DNA from 4 places in the Pantoea sp. y20 genome. Region 2 is predicted to be linked to each of the others. Evidence: predicted binding sites of a transcription regulator. Region 2 holds the regulator's gene; each other region holds the start of a gene.
The links. The regulator Fur, encoded in region 2, represses iron uptake genes when iron is present. The targets are predictions, from matches to a motif close to ATAATAATGAGAACNACTATCAA.

Region 1 (4,276 bases), 400 kb from region 2:
CATGGAAGGTGTAATCACTCCACAGCGATGCCATATGCTTCGGCACCTGCACCGGCGTTTTGCCTTTCAGGTTAGTGTCTTCGGTGTATTCCGCATCAGTGTAGGTATAAGACGCGGTCATATTGATGTTGGCATTCAGCGCGGCTTTGGCTTCCAGCTCCACGCCACGCGAGCGGATTTCACCACTCTGAATGCTGGCATTTGGGTGGTTAAGGGTATCCGGATCGGCCGTCAGGTTTTTGGTTTTGGTCAGCTGATACACCGCCGCCGTCAACACCACCGGACGATCTTTAGGAACGTATTTCACACCGGCTTCATACTGCTTCGCGCGGGAAGGATCAAAGGCTTGACCATCATAAGTTGAACCTGAGTTCGGAATGAAGGCTTCGCTGTAGCTGAAGTAAGGTGCGATACCGTTATCAAACACATAGTTCAGCCCGCCACGCCAGGTGAAAGCCTGATCGTTCTGGCGATCAACGCTATTGGCTACGCGATCATAGACCGAGTTCATCGCGTAATCATAACGACCGCCGAGGGTTAACACCCAGCGGTTCCACTCCATCTGATCCTGCGCGTATAAACCGGTTTGGCGCTGCTTATTGAGGTGCTGATAAGGATTAGGGAACGGCGTCACGCTGTCGTCGCCATATTGTGGATTAAAGGCATTCAGCGGTGATGCGGTACCAAATTGCGCATCAATATCATTACGCGTGCGCTGGAAATCGACACCCAGCAACAGTGTGTGATCAATTTGACTGGTGGTGAATTTGGCCTGCGCCTGGTTATCGACTGCAAACTGGTTGAGCTTTTCATCAGAAACCGCTGAACCGCGGGTGATTTGCTGTGTTGCGGCATTAAAACCATTGCCATAAATGCTGCGATAATCCGTTCTCAGATCCGCATAGCGCAAATTCTGCCGCACCGTCCAGGTGTCGTTGAAACTGTGCTCGAAGTTGTAGCCCACCATCCTCGTGTTGCGCGAAATCTTGTTGCTGTCTTCGCCTTCATCAAAGTTAGTTGGCAGCTTGTAACTGCTGCCGTCAGGACGCGTGATGCCCACCACGGTGCCCTGACGCGGCAACCAGCCGTAATAGCCGGTTTCCGGTTCGTTCTGGAAGTAGGTTAGCAAATCGAAACGCGTATTCTCATCCGGACGCCAGCTGAATGATGGCGCAATGGTGTAGCGCTTCTCTTTGTTCATATCCTGCTGCGCATCGGCGCTACGCGCGAGACCGGTCAGGCGATAGCTGTAAACGCCGTCATCATCCAGCGAGCCGCCGAAATCGAAACCCGTGGAGAACTGATTGTTTGTGCCCATCTGGAACTGCACTTCACGCAGCGTCTCCTGCGTCGGACGCTTACTCACCAGCGACACCACGCCGCCCGGATTGCTCTTGCCGTACAGCACCGAAACCGGACCGCGCAACAGTTCGGCGCGTTCAAGGAAATAAGGATCGATAGCAAACTCAGAGTAGTTATCACCCTGCAGTTTCAGGCCATCAAGATATTGGTTGGTGTTGGTTTCGCTGAAGCCGCGAATAGAGAGCGCATCGATGACATTGGAGCTACCGCGGTTACCGGTCAACACGCCTGGCGTGTAGTTGAAAGCCCCTTTCACGCTGGTGACGTTTTTCATCGCCATCTCTTCCTGCGTGACTACCGAGATTGACTGCGGGTTCTTCTCAATCGGCGTATCGGTTTTGGTGCCGGTGGCGCTGCGTTTGGCCGCAATGGTTGGCGACGGGCCCCACGCTTTCTCTTGTTCGACACCGCTGCCGCCATCGGCGCTAACCACCACGGTATCTTCTGCCAACGCCTGCACGCTGAACGTACCCATAGTCAGTGAAATAAACCAAGCCAGCGAACGCGGGCGTAAGAAACAAGGATTGGTGTTTCGCGTATTCATAAGTGAGGTCTCTCGAAAAAAGTCGATGCAGGCGAATACAAACGAGAATGATTATTATGACGCACGGATTTTAGGCGAAATAGCGCCATATTCGCAACGATTAATGCCTGTAAGCGCGGCGTTTACAGCCAGATCGCGCATATTCATGATCGCAAATAATAAATCAGCAATAAAAGGAGCGGAGGCCGCCAATCGGGAAATTGCATTGCCGCACAGAGGAAGTTTATTTCATCCCGACAGAGCATCAAACCTACGATAACCATTAAAATCATAAAGTTAAAAAAATGGCCCGCTAATTGCTTATGTCCTGCATTCTCCTTCCTGCAGACACAGTCATGACCGCTATAAACTGGAACATTGTTGATCGCGTTATCTTTATCAATTTGAAGAAACGCAAAGACCGATTAACCCGCATCACTAAACAACTTAAAAAGCTGGGTTTAACCGCTGAAAAAATCGTTCGCCTGGACGCGATCAAGCATGAAAAGGGCTACATCGGCTGCACACAATCGCATATCGCCGCGCTGGAGATGGCACGCGATAACGGCTGGGAGCGCGTGCTGATTCTGGAGGATGACTTTAGCTTCAATGAAAACCAGAAGAACTACGACAATCTCAACCGCTACTTTGCCGCCCTGCCGCAAATCAACTGGCAAGTGGCTTTTCTGGCGGCCAATTATCGCCGCGTCACGCCGTTAAAAAGTGTGGACTATATCGTGCGCGCTAACTTCGCGTGGTGCGCATGCGCCTATATCGTGAATCACCGCTATTACACCACGCTGATTGAAAACTATCGCGAGGCGCTGCAGGCGCAACTGCAAGGTGGTGCGCAGGCACAATATGCCCTTGATGTGCACTGGAATAGCCTGATACAGCAGGATCTTTGGCTGGGCGTATTCCCCAACGCCGGTGCACAACGGCTCGATAAAAGCGATATCGAAAATCGAACGGTAGATTACCGCGCACTCTTCAGAAAACCGTTGAGTCAAATCGTTGCGCCCGCCAAATTCACACCCTCCACTTCAGGCCCCATTAAAGTCGACTTTTACTTCCAGTGGCCACCGGGTTGGACGAACTTTGAATCGGTGATTGAGGCGATGCAGGCCAATCCCGCGTTCGATTGCCGCATCGTGGTGGTGCCTTACCTGAACTGGAAGGCGAGCGATGTTAATGGCGATATTCAGCGTGAGATTCTGCGTGAAAGAGGGCTGGATTACACAGGATTTGAAGACTATCAGTTGGAGCAGCGTCAGCCCGATGTGGTGTTCTTGCAAAACCCTTACGACGAAGCACGCCCCGAAGCCTTTCGCAGCGACTACCTGCATGAGCGCGGCGTGAAAATTGCTTACATCCCTTATGCGCTCGATAGCGGCATCAGTGAAGAGGTCCAACTCTATCAATTTAATTTGCTGTGCCAAAATCTGGCGACGTGGATTTTTTCTCGCTCGGAGCGACATAAAGCGGAGTTTGGTATTCAGTGCGACGCGGGCAACAACCACGTCTATGTTACGGGTCACCCCAAGTTTGACCACTATCAGCGCCGCTTTCATCTGCCCGACGAAAAGCCACCCACAAAGATCAAAACGTTGCTTTGGACGCCGCATTTTGTGCTGCCTGACGGTCGCAAAATGTCTACCACTTTTACGCTCTACGGCGCCGCTTTTTTAAAGCTGATTGAGCGTGCGGATATCCATTTGATCATTCGCCCTCACCCGCTACTGAGTCAGTGGATAGGGGAAGCCAGCGCAACCGCGCGCAGCCTGTATCAGCAACTGTTTGATGCCGCAAAACATCGTTCAAATGTGGAGTGGGATAGCGGACATGATTACAAACAGACGTTTGCTCGTTCGGATGCGCTGCTCGCTGACGCGGGTTCATTCTTATTCGAATATTTGCCGTCGAAAAAACCGATTCTCTACCTGACTCATGAAAGCTGTTATGGCCTGAATCGCACCGCTGACTTCATCTATAACGCCTACGACGTGGCCTGGCAGGAAGAGGATATTTTTACTTTTGTCGACAATATCGTCGCCGGACGCGATCCGATGAAAGCCACTCGGGAACGGGTTCTGAGGGAAGAACTGCAAATTGAGGAGAGAACAGCAGGCGAAAAAATCGCTGAAATTATTTGTGCCTCGCTAAGACCCCTCAACCAATCCTAAGCATGAAAAAGGGCGCCGCAGCGCCCTGTGTTTTCTCAGCAACTTATTTGCTGCCGAACATATCTTTAATCCAACCCGCCACGCCGTCAGAATCTTTCTGCTCATTCTGTGGCTGCTGCTGCTGCTGTTGTTGCTGCTGTTGCTGCTCTTGTTGCTGCTGCAACTGCTGCTGTTGTTGCTGAACCTGCTCTTGCTGCTGCTGACACAG
Region 2 (4,276 bases):
ATTTTTTCGCCGTGGTCGGGCCGATAATGTTTTAATCGCGCAGCGCCTTTCCGCCGTTCGCGCCCACTCAGTTTTACAAACCATGGCAAAAGAACAGACAGACCGCACTACGCTTGATCTCTTCGCAGACGAGCGGCGTCCTGGTCGCCCGAAAACCAGCCCGCTGACGCGTGATGAACAGTTACGCATCAACAAACGCAATCAGCTCAAGCGCGATAAAGTGCGTGGGCTGCGTCGTGTTGAGCTGAAGATGTCGAGCGAGGCGGTTGACGCCCTCAGCACGCTAGCCGATCAGCAAAACATCAGTCGCAGCGAATTGATTGAACAAATGCTGCTGGCACAGCTCAAACTGTCGTAACGCGCGAAGACCGCACGCTGGAACACAAAGTCACGGTTTTATACGTTCCGCACTTTTTACCGGTCTGCTATTATTCGCATAACTGTGCAGTCAACTGACTTACTTTCACAATCAGGATTTAAGAGGTTACCTAACCCATGGCAATCGTAGGCATTTTCTTCGGCAGCGATACCGGCAACACTGAAAACATTGCAAAGATGATCCAGAAACAACTGGGTAAAGATGTCGCCGAAGTGCATGACATTGCTAAGAGCACCAAAGAAGATCTCGAAGCGTTCGACATCCTGCTGCTGGGTATCCCAACCTGGTATTACGGCGAAGCGCAGTGTGACTGGGACGATTTCTTCCCGACGCTGGAAGAGATTGATTTCAATGGTAAGCTGGTAGCGCTGTTTGGTTGTGGCGATCAGGAAGATTACGCCGAGTACTTCTGTGATGCGATGGGCACTATCCGTGACATCATTGAGCCGAATGGTGCGGTGATCGTCGGTCACTGGCCAACCGAAGGCTATCACTTCGAAGCCTCTAAAGGCCTGGCCGATGACAAAAACTTCCTTGGTTTGGCCATTGACGAAGACCGTCAGCCGGAATTGACCAACGAACGCGTTGAGAAGTGGGTGAAGCAGATCTTTGATGAGCTGCAGCTGAAAGAGATTATTGAAGCTTAATTCCCTGCTCTGCCCGATGTGCGCACTGCCTCACATCGGGTAACGGAATTTCCTATAAAAATAATAGCTACGGTTTTTTAACTTTTCCCCGCAAATCTGTAGAATACCCGCAATGGTCATCCGCTTATTCCTCTGGCAGTAGAATGAGGCTGAGTGAAATGGAATCCAAAACCCAAGCGTCTTGAAGACGTTAGTGACGATATCCTTACAAACTTTGGTGATTAAGGACGTTGCCTTGGTTTTCATTTCACTGCTTGAGTTCTATAATGAGACGCAAATGAGAATGCGCGTTGACCTAAACATTCAAGGCCCCTGCGCCGCAAGTGACTAGCAAAGTAACAGGACAATATCCGCATGACTGACAACAACTCCGCATTGAAGAAGGCTGGCCTGAAAGTCACGCTACCCAGACTGAAAATTCTGGAAGTGCTTCAGGGACCCGGCCCAGAGTCCCATCACGTCAGTGCGGAAGATTTGTATAAGCGCCTGATTGATATGGGCGAAGAGATTGGTCTGGCAACGGTGTATCGCGTTCTTAACCAGTTTGACGACGCGGGCATCGTAACCCGTCACAACTTTGAAGGCGGCAAATCTGTCTTCGAACTGACTCAGCAGCATCACCACGATCACTTGATCTGCCTGGATTGTGGCAAAGTTATAGAATTCAGCGATGAATCAATCGAAACGCGTCAGCGTGAAATTGCCACTCGCCACGGCATTAAGCTCAGCAACCACAGCCTGTACCTGTACGGTCATTGTGCTTTGGGAGACTGCCGCGAAGACGATACGCTCCACGATAAGTAATTGAGTGTGCTATGCAGTATAAAAAAAACCGGCGCTTGAGCCGGTTTTTTTATGCCTGTAATCAGGCGACAAGCGTTTCCTGCAGGTAGCGCCAGCGCGGAATGGCGGTGCTGCAATCCAATACCGCCAGTGAAATGCGGCTCTGATTGATGCCGTTCATCATCTGTAATTCACGATACTGAATCGTCACTTCCTCGCTTTGCTGCGAGATGATGGCGTGCTCACTGGTGGCAATGCGCATGCCTTCACGCTGCCCCTGTAACTGGCGAAACAGCACTTCCATTTCATTGAGGTCCAATCGTTTGCCTTGCGGCGTGACCATTTTGAACTCGGGATGAAAGTGCGATAAAAACAGATCAATGCTGTCGTCACTGCCTTCCGCCTGATTGAAAATACGTTCAATAAGCTGATGTAAAACCACCACGCTATGCCTGGCTTCCTGGGCGAGAGTTGTCATTTTTTTTCCTTAGATAAGCCGCAGAGCACCGTCTGAGAGCGCATAGCCTACCTGAAAAAAAGTTTTTCACACTGCCAAATGGGTTAATTTTTCTAAAGTCAGAATAGTCGCAAATAGGGAATTAAAGGCGAATTGAGGCGTGCAGCATAAAAGGTCGTATCTGGCCAAATTGAGATAATAAAAAAGGGCGATTGCTCGCCCTTTCATGATCTTATCGTGCTCGCGACTAAAACTATTAATCGCCGATTTTTGCCCAGGTATCACGCAAACCTACGGTGCGGTTAAACACCAGCCTGGAGGGCTGTGAATAGACGCTATCAGCACAGAAATAGCCTTCACGTTCGAACTGGTACGGTGCCATCGAATCGGCAGCACGTAAACCAGGCTCAACGAAGCCCTGTTTGATTTCCAGTGAGTTTGGGTTGATGGTGGTGAGGAAATCCTCAGCCGCGCCCGGATTTGGCACACTGAACAGACGATCGTACAGGCGGAATTCCGCTGGCAGCGCGTGGATTGCAGAAACCCAATGGATAACACCTTTCACTTTACGGCCATCGGCCGGATCTTTGCTCAGCGTATCAACGTCGCAAGTACAATAGATGCAGGTAATATTGCCTTCAGCATCCTTCGCCACACGTTCGGCACGGATCACGTAAGCATTACGCAGACGCACTTCTTTACCCAGCACCAAACGCTTATACTGCTTGTTGGCTTCTTCACGGAAGTCAGCGCGATCGATCCACACTTCACGGCTGAATGGCACTTCACGCGTGCCCATCTCCGGTTTGTTCGGATGATTCGGCATAGTGATGATCTCATCGTGACCTGCAGGCAGGTTCTCGATCACCACTTTCAACGGATCCATTACCGCCATCGCACGCGGTGCGTTTTCATTGAGATCGTCACGAATGCACGATTCCAGTGAAGCCATCTCCACGATATTGTCCTGTTTGGTCACACCAATACGGCGGCAGAACTCACGGATAGAAGCGGCGCTATAACCACGACGACGTAGACCCGAAACGGTTAGCATGCGCGGATCGTCCCAGCCTTCTACCACCTTCTCGCTCACCAGCTGAGTCAGTTTACGCTTCGACATCACCGCATATTCCAGATTTAGGCGTGAGAACTCGTACTGACGCGGATGAACCGGAATGGTGATGTTATCCAGCACCCAATCGTACAGACGACGGTTATCCTGGAACTCCAACGTGCAGAGAGAGTGCGTAATGCCTTCGATCGCATCCGAAATGCAATGAGTGAAGTCGTACATCGGGTAGATGCACCACTTGCTGCCGGTCTGATGGTGATCGGCAAACTTAATGCGGTACAGCACCGGATCGCGCATCACGATAAAGCTGGACGCCATGTCGATTTTGGCACGCAAACAGGCTTTGCCCTCTTCGAAACCGCCATCGCGCATCTTCTCGAACAGCGCCAGGTTTTCTTCCACGCTGCGATCGCGATATGGGCTGTTTTTACCCGGCGCCGTCAGTGAACCGCGATACTCACGGATCTCATCCGCCGACAGTTCATCAACGTAAGCCAGACCTTTGTTGATCAGCTCAACCGCATAGTTGAACAGTTGGTCGAAGTAGTCTGAGGAGTAACGAATGTTGCCGCTCCACTCAAAGCCCAGCCATTGCACGTCACGCTTAATGGATTCGACAAACTCCAGATCTTCTTTAACTGGGTTAGTGTCGTCGAAACGCAGATTGCACTGACCTTGATAGTCTCGCGCGATACCAAAGTTCAGGCAGATAGATTTCGCATGGCCAATATGCAGATAACCATTGGGCTCAGGCGGGAAACGGGTATGCACACTGTTGTGCTTACCGCTCGCCAAATCTTCGTCGATGATCTGACGAATAAAGTTCGTTGGGCGGGCTTCAGCCTCACTCATCTCAAAATCCTCAAAAACTATAACGGGTGATTTGTACCACGAAGTAACGGAGTATGATCCACAAAGCGCAGGAGGGAAACAACCGT
Region 3 (4,276 bases), on a different replicon from region 2:
CCGCCCGATTACTGCGGGGCAAAACTGTGCTGCTGGTGACGCACGATCCGCTGGAAGCGTGCCGCATGGCCGATGACATTCTGCTGCTGCAAGGCCAGCCGCTGGCTATCGAAAGCTGGCCGGTTGCTGGCGGTGACGCGCCGCGTCCGTTTGATCATCCCGACGTCCTGCAGGCGCAGGCGCAACTCTTCTCCCGACTGAATACCCATGAAAACAGTGTTTAGCGCGATCTACCTGATCGTGGTGCTGCTGTGCGGCTGGCTGCTGGCGCGTCACAGCGGCGTGCCGAGTTTCCTGCTGCCCGCGCCACAGGCGGTGCTGGAGGCGCTGTGGCTGCATCGTCAACTGCTGTGGCATCACGCGCTCTATACGCTGGCGGAAATTGTGCTGGCGCTGCTGTTGGGCGTCGGCGCGGGCGTGACGCTGGCGGTGCTGATGGCCGCCAGTTCGCTGCTGCGTCGCGTGCTGTTTCCGCTGGTCACCGCCAGCCAGGCAATCCCGGTGTTTGCCCTCGCGCCGCTGCTGGTGCTGTGGCTCGGCTTTGGCATCGCCTCAAAAGTGGTGGTAGCGGCTTTGATCCTGTTCTTCCCGCTGTGCTTGTCACTGTTTGATGGGCTGTGCCGTACGCCGGTCGGCTGGCTGGAGCTGGCGCAAACCTCCACTTCATCGCGTTTCTGCATCTTCTGGCGCGTGCGCTGGCCCGCCGCGTTACCGCAGTTTTTCTCCGGCCTGCAGATGGCGGTGGTGTTGGCCCCGATTGGCGTGGTGATTGGCGAATGGGTCGGCGCCAGCGAAGGGCTCGGCTATCTGATGATGCAATCCAACGCGCGACTGGAAACCGCCACCAGCTTCGCGGCGCTGCTGCTGTTACTGATTCTGGCGCTGCTGCTTTCGGGCAGCGTGGCGTTGATGCGCAAGAAAATCCTCTGGCAATCTACATAAGGAAATACCGTGAAAACCCTACGAATGGCATTGACCGCGTTGCTGCTGCTGGCGACCGCTAACGTGCAGGCGGCGGAGAAAGTTCGCCTGCTGCTTGACTGGTTTATCAACCCCAATCACGCGGCGATTTTTGCTGCCCAGCACAGCGGCGCGTTTAAGAAAGAGGGGCTGGATGTGGAGATGATCGCGCCCGCCGATTCCGCGTCCGTGCCGCTGCTGCTGGCGGCGGGCAAAGTCGATCTCGCCGTAAGCTACCAGCCGCAGCTCTACACGCTGGTGGATAAAGAGGTGCCAGTGATCCGCGTCGGCACGTTGATTAATCAGCCGCTGAATACGCTGACCACGGTGTCAGACGATATTCACTCGCTGAAGGATTTCGCTGGCAAAACCATCGGCTACGCGGTGCCGGGCACCGAAGATGTGGCGATCCGCAATATGCTGACTTCGCAGGGCGTTGATGCCGACTCGGTGAAGCTCATCAACCTGAATATGGATGGCACCTCCGCGTTGCTGACGCACAAGATTGATGGCGCGATGACCATTTTCCGCAACTATGAGCTGCTGGATCTGAAAGACAAAGGCGCGCAGCCCACGGTGTTCAAGCCGGAAGATTACGGCGTGCCTGCTTATGATGAGTTGATCATCCTGGCAAACCAGAAAACTGCCGCGCAGGACAAACGCATTCCGGCGTTTTTACGTGGCCTGGATGCCGGCGTGGCGTGGCTACGCGCGCATCCGCAGGAAGCGTGGCAGGCGTTTATCGAAAAATATCCCGAGCTGAATACGCCGCTCAATCACCAGGCGTGGCAGGCCACGTTGCCATATTTCGCCGCGCACAGCGCGGCGTTTGATCAGGCGCGCTATCAGGCGTTTGGTGAGTATATGAAGGGTAATGGTGTGATTAAGGCTGTAGCGCCGATGGCGCGTTATTCGTTGTAGGTTGGTGCGATTTGCCCCTCACCCCAGCCTTCTCCCGCGCGCAGGAGAAGGAGCCGGCCGCGCCCACCTAACCATTCTCTCCACCTAATTATTCCCTCTCCCGCCTGCGGGAGAGGGTTAGGGTGAGGGCATCCGTTTACAATTTCCCTTGCACCCGCACTTATTTTTGATAATGATATTTATTCTCAATTATCAAGTGATGGACAACCTGATGCGTTTCCCCGCTCTTTCTCTGCTGCTTAGCCTGTTTTTCATCTGCACCCATGTTCACGCCAACGCAACCTGGCCGCGCACTATCGCCACACCGAAAGGCCCCTTCACGCTGCAACAGCCGCCGCAGCGCATTGTCTCGACCAGCGTTACGCTGAGTGGCACTTTGCTGGCAATTAACGCGCCGCTGGTTGGCTCCGGCGCCACCAGTCGCAATAGCAGCGTATCGGATGCGCAGGGCTTTTTTACGCAATGGAGCGCGGTGGCCAAAGCGCGTCAGGTTAAACCGCTCTATATTTCACAGCCGAATGCCGAAGCGATTGCCGCCGAAGCGCCGGATTTGATCGTGATTGCCGCCACCGGCGGCGATTCGGCGCTGCGCCTCTACGATCAGCTGCAAACCATCGCGCCGGTGTTAGTGATCGACTATGGCGATAAGAGCTGGCAGGCATTGACCCTGCAGCTGGGCGAGATTACCGGCCATGAAGCTGATGCCAATAAGGTGATCGCAGCATTCGACCAACGAGTCGAAGCAGTGCGTCACAAGATTACGCTGCCGCCGCAGCCGACCTCTGCGCTGGTCTATTACGAAGATGGACGCGGAATGAACTTGTGGACGCCAGCATCGGCGCAGGGCGCGCTATTACAGGATTTGGGCTTTACGCTGGCCGCGCCGCCTGCCAGTTTTCAGGGCAGCACCAGCATGGGTAAGCGCAATGACATTATTCAGCTGAATGGCGAAAACATGGCCGATGGCATCACCGGCAACACGCTATTGCTGTTCGCCGCTGATGAGAAAACCGTGCCGCAGGTGGCGAAGAATCCATTCCTCGCCCATCTGCCGGCGGTACAGCAGCACGACATCTTTGCCGTAGGTAACGATACTTTTCGTCTCGATTACTACAGCGCCAGCAATATGCTCAGCAGCATCGAGCGGCAGTTTACCCGTTAAGCCTCTGCGGTGGCGGGCTGCGGCGCGTCCGGTTGTTCACTGATACGCGCCGAGCGCAGGCCGCGCGCCGCCAGCGACAACAGCACCAGCAATCCCGCCGCCAATCCGCCAAACCACAGCACGCTGCTCAACGGTGCCAGCACACGTGCCAGCGCGCCTAAACCCAATGCACCGACCGAATCGCCGGTCACATCCTGCGCGGTGCCGAGGCTGTTGACGCGTCCCAGCAGCGCATCCGGCGTGTGGTGCTGCGTCAGCATAAACTGCAATAGCGAGGCGATGGCGTTGCTGTAGCCGTAACACACCAGCGCCAGCAGCGCGGGCATCAGATGACTGTAAAGACCGAGTGAGGCGATACAGGCAAATGCCAGTAGCGCACAACCCATCAGCACCCATCCCGGGCGCGTTAACTGCCGCACCCAGCCGCTGGTAAAGGCACCGATCATCGCACCCAGCGGCACCGCCGAGTACATCAATCCTAATGCGGATGCATCGGCGTGATAGGTGATCGCCAGCGCCGGGAACAGAATACGCACCGCGCCAACCATGCTGAGCAGCAAGCCAACCAGCACCACCGCGCCCACCACTTTATGCTGGCAGACAAACTGCATGCCGCTCGCCAGCGCGCGCAGCGGATGCTCCGGCTCCTGTTGTTCGGGCTTCATCGACGGTAAACGCACCAGCGGAATCAGCGTTGCTAGCGTACCAATCGCGGCGACCGCAAACGCCCACCCGACACCCGCCGCAACGATGATCATGCCGCCGAGCGCGGGCGACAAAATCGCGCCGAGGCGCACCGTTAGCATACTGAGCGCACCGGCTTCCGCCAGATGTTCACGTCCGACGATTAGCGGGATCACTGCCATTAGCGCAGTCATGCCGAGCGCGCCAAAGAAGCCATCCCAGAAGGCGAGGAAGTAGAGCGCCAGCAACGAAGGTGCTGGGCTGAAGGCGTTGAGGCTGAGCAGCACAAAGCCGATGCCGCAGGTGCCGCGCGCGAACAGGATTAGTTTGCGGCGATCGTAGCGATCGGCCAGCACGCCGCCGAGCAGCAGGCCGACGAACATGCCGATGCCATCGAGCATTACCGCCACGCCAACCTGCAACGTGGAGCCGGTCATCGCCTGAATTTGCACCGGCACGCCAACCGCCAGCATGCCAAGGGCGAATACCGAGAGCATGCGCGCGCAGAATATCGCGCGGAACGATGCATTGTTTTTAAGCAAACTGAAA
Region 4 (4,276 bases), 580 kb from region 2:
TTGAGATGATCGAAAAGGCATTTAATCAGTTATAAAACCCTTGACTGCACCTGCCGTAACGGCGCGATAAAACGCGCCGCTACAGGATATTGCCTCCATCAATGACACGTTTTTTTACACCGCGCATCACTCGCTGACAATTCCTACCACAGCCCGCCTTTCTGACATGCTATATACAAATAGTTAACAAATTAGTAACCCGTGAAATTATTCGCGCGGTAACTTCTACTATAAATCCGGCCAACGAACCGGAAGCTCATCAGACAGGATACCAACATGTTCAACTGGACTGCGACCCAGCGCAACGTGGCTTTTGCCAGTTTCGCGAGCTGGACGCTGGATGCGTTCGACTTCTTCATCTTAGTGTTTGTCCTCAGCGATCTTGCCCAATATTTCCATACCAGCGTCTCCGATGTTTCTCTTGCCATCATGCTCACGCTCGCCGTGCGTCCGATCGGCGCGCTATTGTTTGGTCGGCTGGCGGAGAAGTACGGCCGCCGACCGATTTTGATGCTCAATATCGTGATGTTCTCGGCGTTTGAGCTGCTGTCGGCGTGGTCCCCCACCTTCACGGCGTTCCTCGGTTTCCGCGTGATTTACGGCGTGGCGATGGGGGGGATTTGGGGCGTGGCGTCGTCGCTGGCGCTGGAAACCATTCCGGATCGCTCGCGCGGCTTGATGTCCGGCATCTTCCAGGCTGGTTATCCGTGCGGCTATCTGCTGGCGTCGGTGATTTTTGGTTTGTTCTTCGAAACGGTCGGCTGGCGCGGCATGTTCCTGATTGGCGCGTTGCCGATTCTGCTGCTGCCGTTTATCTACTTCAAAGTGCCGGAATCGCCGGTGTGGCTGGCGGCGCGCGAGCGGAAAGAGAGCAATGCGCTGCTGCCGATTATCCGCCAGCACTGGAAAATCTGTATCTATATGGTGCTGCTGATGGCCTGCTTTAACTTCTTCAGCCACGGTACGCAGGATCTCTATCCCACCTTCCTGAAAGTGCAGCATCAGTTTGATCCGCACACCGTCAGCATCATTGCCATCAGCTACAACATCGCGGCGATGCTGGGCGGCATTACCTTTGGTGCACTCTCCGAGCGCATTGGCCGCAAGCGCGCGATTATTCTGGCGTCATTCCTCGCGCTGCCGGTGTTGCCGCTGTGGGCCTTCTCCAGCGGTTCATGGATGATCGGTATCGGCGCGTTTCTGATGCAGTTTATGGTGCAGGGCGCGTGGGGCGTGGTGCCGACCTATCTTACCGAACTGGTGCCCGCCAATGCGCGCGCGGTGCTGCCGGGCTTTGTCTATCAGCTGGGGAATTTGATCGCCTCCGTGAATGCGACGCTGCAGTCGCGTATCGCCGAGGCGCACGGCGGCAATTATGGTTTGGGCATGGCGATTGTCGCCGGAACGGTGGCGGTGCTGATTTGCGTATTAGTGGCCTTTGGTCGCGAGACGCGCGGCATCGAAATCTCCGGTGCCGCCGCGCGCGAGTCGTCTTAAAGCGCCTCGCAGACGTCAACCCATTTCGCCGCGGTGAGTTCCGCCATGCGCTGCGGCGAAATGCGCACCGCGCTATGAATCGATCCGGCTGCGGGCAGCACTTCATCAAAGCTGCGCAGCGACACATCGCAATAGACGGTAAGCGGATTTTCCAGCCCGAACGGGCAAACGCCGCCGACCGGATGTCCGGTCCAGTTCACCACCTCATCCACGCTTAACATGCGCGCCTTGGCGCCGAGCGCAGCTTTCAGCTTGCGGTTGTCGAGACGCGCATCGCCGCGCGTAACGATCAGCACGATGGCATCTTTCACTTTCAGCGACAGGGTTTTGGCGATTTGCCCAGGCTGAACGCCATGAACGCGTGCGGCCAGCTCAACGGTGGCGGTGCTTTCCGGCATCTCGATGATGTCGATATCCGGTGCATGTTCGGCAAAGAAGTGCCGTACCGACTCCAGGCTCATTGTTATCTCCGGTAAAAACAGAGCCGAAAAAATGCCATAAGCCTGGAAAAGTGTAAACGGGAGAAAAGGAGAATCTGTAACAGAATGCGCGGGTGCTACACCGCTTTTAACGTGCAGTTACCGCAACGTTCTACATCGGGGATACGATAGCGCTGGCAGCAGCTGCGTCGTTCCATTTCGCCATTACGCGGGATCATGGTGCGATACAGCGGATTATCGCTGCCATCGAGCAGGGATTTGCTGAAAAATAGCGCCTGTTCCAGCTGCAAAATCTTCTCTTCTGGCAACTGGTTTTTCAATTCACCAAGGAACCAGTAAAACGAAAAGCCCATGTTGTTCCAGATAAGCTTCGCATTGATATCACCGTGCTGCGTCATGCCGTTAACCGCCGGAATCAGGCATTGCTGAATCAGGCGATCGATACGCTGCTGTGCATTGAGGTAGCGCGCATCCTCATCTTCCTGCACATCCAGCCAGAAAGCGCACGGATGGCCGTTTTCGTGGAACTCAACGTGAATCAGATGCGGCGAGCAGTTCAGCGCACGCGGTTCCTGCAATAACGCCATCATCAGCGGTGGCAGCAGCAGGCCAAAATACCACTGCGCCCACAGCGATTGCAGCGGCTTAGCTTCCTGCTGCACATCAGGATGATCGCGATAGAGATAATCGCTGTAGCGCTGCGTCAGGCGGCGATAGTGAAGCGGATTGGACCATTCAGCCAGAGTTAACGTCCCGGCGGGTGCCGGCTGGCCAAGCTTGAGGTTATCCAGCATGTAGCTGCGTTGATCGCGCATCAGATCTTCCAGTGCGCTCGCTAAACTGCGATCGCTCTGCATAAAGATCAGTGGATGCTCGCTGAAGCGATGATCCTGACGCGTGATGATGGCCATGCCGGTCCTGAGTGATAACGGGAATCGAGAGACAAATGATAATCGTTCCCAGCATTTTGAACAACATTTCTGCACATGCAACTGTTAACGCACATTTCGTCGCGGCGCGTTTTATCGCGCAATAAATTGCGCCGCGACGAGGTGTGCGTTGGGTAATGACAAGGCTTTATATCAGTTCATTACTCGCCTGCGTCAATTTCGGCAAATCCTCCCACGCCAGAATAGTGTTACGTCCCTGATTTTTCGCCACATACAGCGCGCGGTCAGCATTGGCGACTGCCTGGTCAAAATCGTCAGCAAAGATGGGCGCGATGCCAGCGCTGATGGTGACGTGCGTCGAGACTTTCTCATTGAAGCGGTGCGGAATTTCCAAATCCACCACGTACTGACGAATGCGTTCAGCCAGTTTCATTGCGATTGAGGCGTTTACATTGGTCATCAGCACCAGAAACTCTTCGCCACCGTAGCGTGTGACCACATCGCGCGAACGCACCGCGTCGCGGATCGCCACGGACACGCGCGCCAGCGCCTGATCGCCCATCGCATGGCCGTAATTGTCGTTGTAGGCTTTGAAGTGGTCGATATCCAGCAGCAGCACAAAGTGGCTGCCGGCGTGGTTTTCCAGAATGGTATCAAGGCGATTCTTCAATCCACGGCGGTTGTACAAGCCGGTAAGCGGATCGAGCATGCTCAAATCGCTGAAGCTCTCTTTTTCCTCATACAGCTGGCTAACCAGCCGACGGGTGAAGGTATCAAAGCGACGACGCATTAAATGGTGCAGTGAAAAGCCGATTAATGGCAGCGTAATGGTGAATAAGATCATCATTAAATGCTGACCATCATCCAATAACAGCACGGTTAATACCGGCGGTGTGATGTGTAAACAGAATGCAATCAAATAATCACTCAGCGCAATGGCACTGATAAAGAACACGCTTAACAGGCTGATAATTAAAAAGCTGCCATCAAAATAGTAAACCAGATGATATCTGTGGTTAATATGCCACGCCCACAGCGCACCCAAAATAAAAGCCACAGGATTTAATAGCGGTAATTTTTGTTTTGACGCCATTAAGCAAATAACCAGCAGCGTGGAGCTGAAGCCCGCTACAACGTCCACCGGCAGCGAGCGTATTGGGCTATCGCTGCCTAAAATCGGCAGCAGGCAAAAAAGCGAAACGGCGACATTAAGAAACAGAAATAGCATCAGCGACAGCCGATATTTACTCTGTTTCAACTCATCATAAGATTGTAATTTCATTATTATTCTCGTGACAGCCCTGATATATCAAAGCGCTACCCGCAAGTAATAGTTTACCTACCCGGATAGAGAGCACGTTATTGTTGTGTTAGCGATATTGTTATCGGCGGCAATTTAGCATTTTCCAGTAATTCTGTCATCCGGCATGGCTTGCGACAAAAATTCGC

Region 1: fhuA (ferrichrome porin FhuA) is a predicted target of Fur. The motif match lies at 1,942-1,964, and genes of this name have one in related genera.
Region 3: fepB (Fe2+-enterobactin ABC transporter substrate-binding protein) is a predicted target of Fur. The motif match lies at 2,048-2,070, and genes of this name have one in related genera.
Region 4: fhuF (siderophore-iron reductase FhuF) is a predicted target of Fur. The motif match lies at 2,884-2,906, and genes of this name have one in related genera.

What each region holds. Positions count from the first base shown of each region.
Region 1 is NZ_CM142816.1:856,549-860,824, reverse strand. It holds gene fhuA (ferrichrome porin FhuA) at 1-1,906, opposite strand, end outside; gene ACYAC5_RS03835 (glycosyltransferase family 25 protein) at 2,242-4,068, shown strand; gene mrcB (bifunctional glycosyl transferase/transpeptidase) at 4,112-4,276, opposite strand, start outside.
Region 2 is NZ_CM142816.1:1,257,150-1,261,425, reverse strand. It holds gene ybfE (LexA regulated protein) at 83-358, shown strand; gene fldA (flavodoxin FldA) at 496-1,026, shown strand; gene fur (ferric iron uptake transcriptional regulator) at 1,381-1,830, shown strand; gene ACYAC5_RS05800 (hypothetical protein) at 1,892-2,287, opposite strand; gene glnS (glutamine--tRNA ligase) at 2,523-4,190, opposite strand.
Region 3 is NZ_JBUBNJ010000002.1:219,666-223,941, forward strand. It holds gene ACYAC5_RS20805 (ABC transporter ATP-binding protein) at 1-224, shown strand, start outside; gene ACYAC5_RS20810 (ABC transporter permease) at 208-942, shown strand; gene ACYAC5_RS20815 (ABC transporter substrate-binding protein) at 952-1,881, shown strand; gene fepB (Fe2+-enterobactin ABC transporter substrate-binding protein) at 2,093-3,043, shown strand; gene entS (enterobactin transporter EntS) at 3,040-4,276, opposite strand, start outside.
Region 4 is NZ_CM142816.1:681,944-686,219, forward strand. It holds gene ACYAC5_RS03060 (nucleoside hydrolase) at 1-35, shown strand, start outside; gene ACYAC5_RS03065 (MFS transporter) at 277-1,497, shown strand; gene ACYAC5_RS03070 (YbaK/EbsC family protein) at 1,494-1,958, opposite strand; gene fhuF (siderophore-iron reductase FhuF) at 2,054-2,848, opposite strand; gene ACYAC5_RS03080 (GGDEF domain-containing protein) at 3,015-4,109, opposite strand.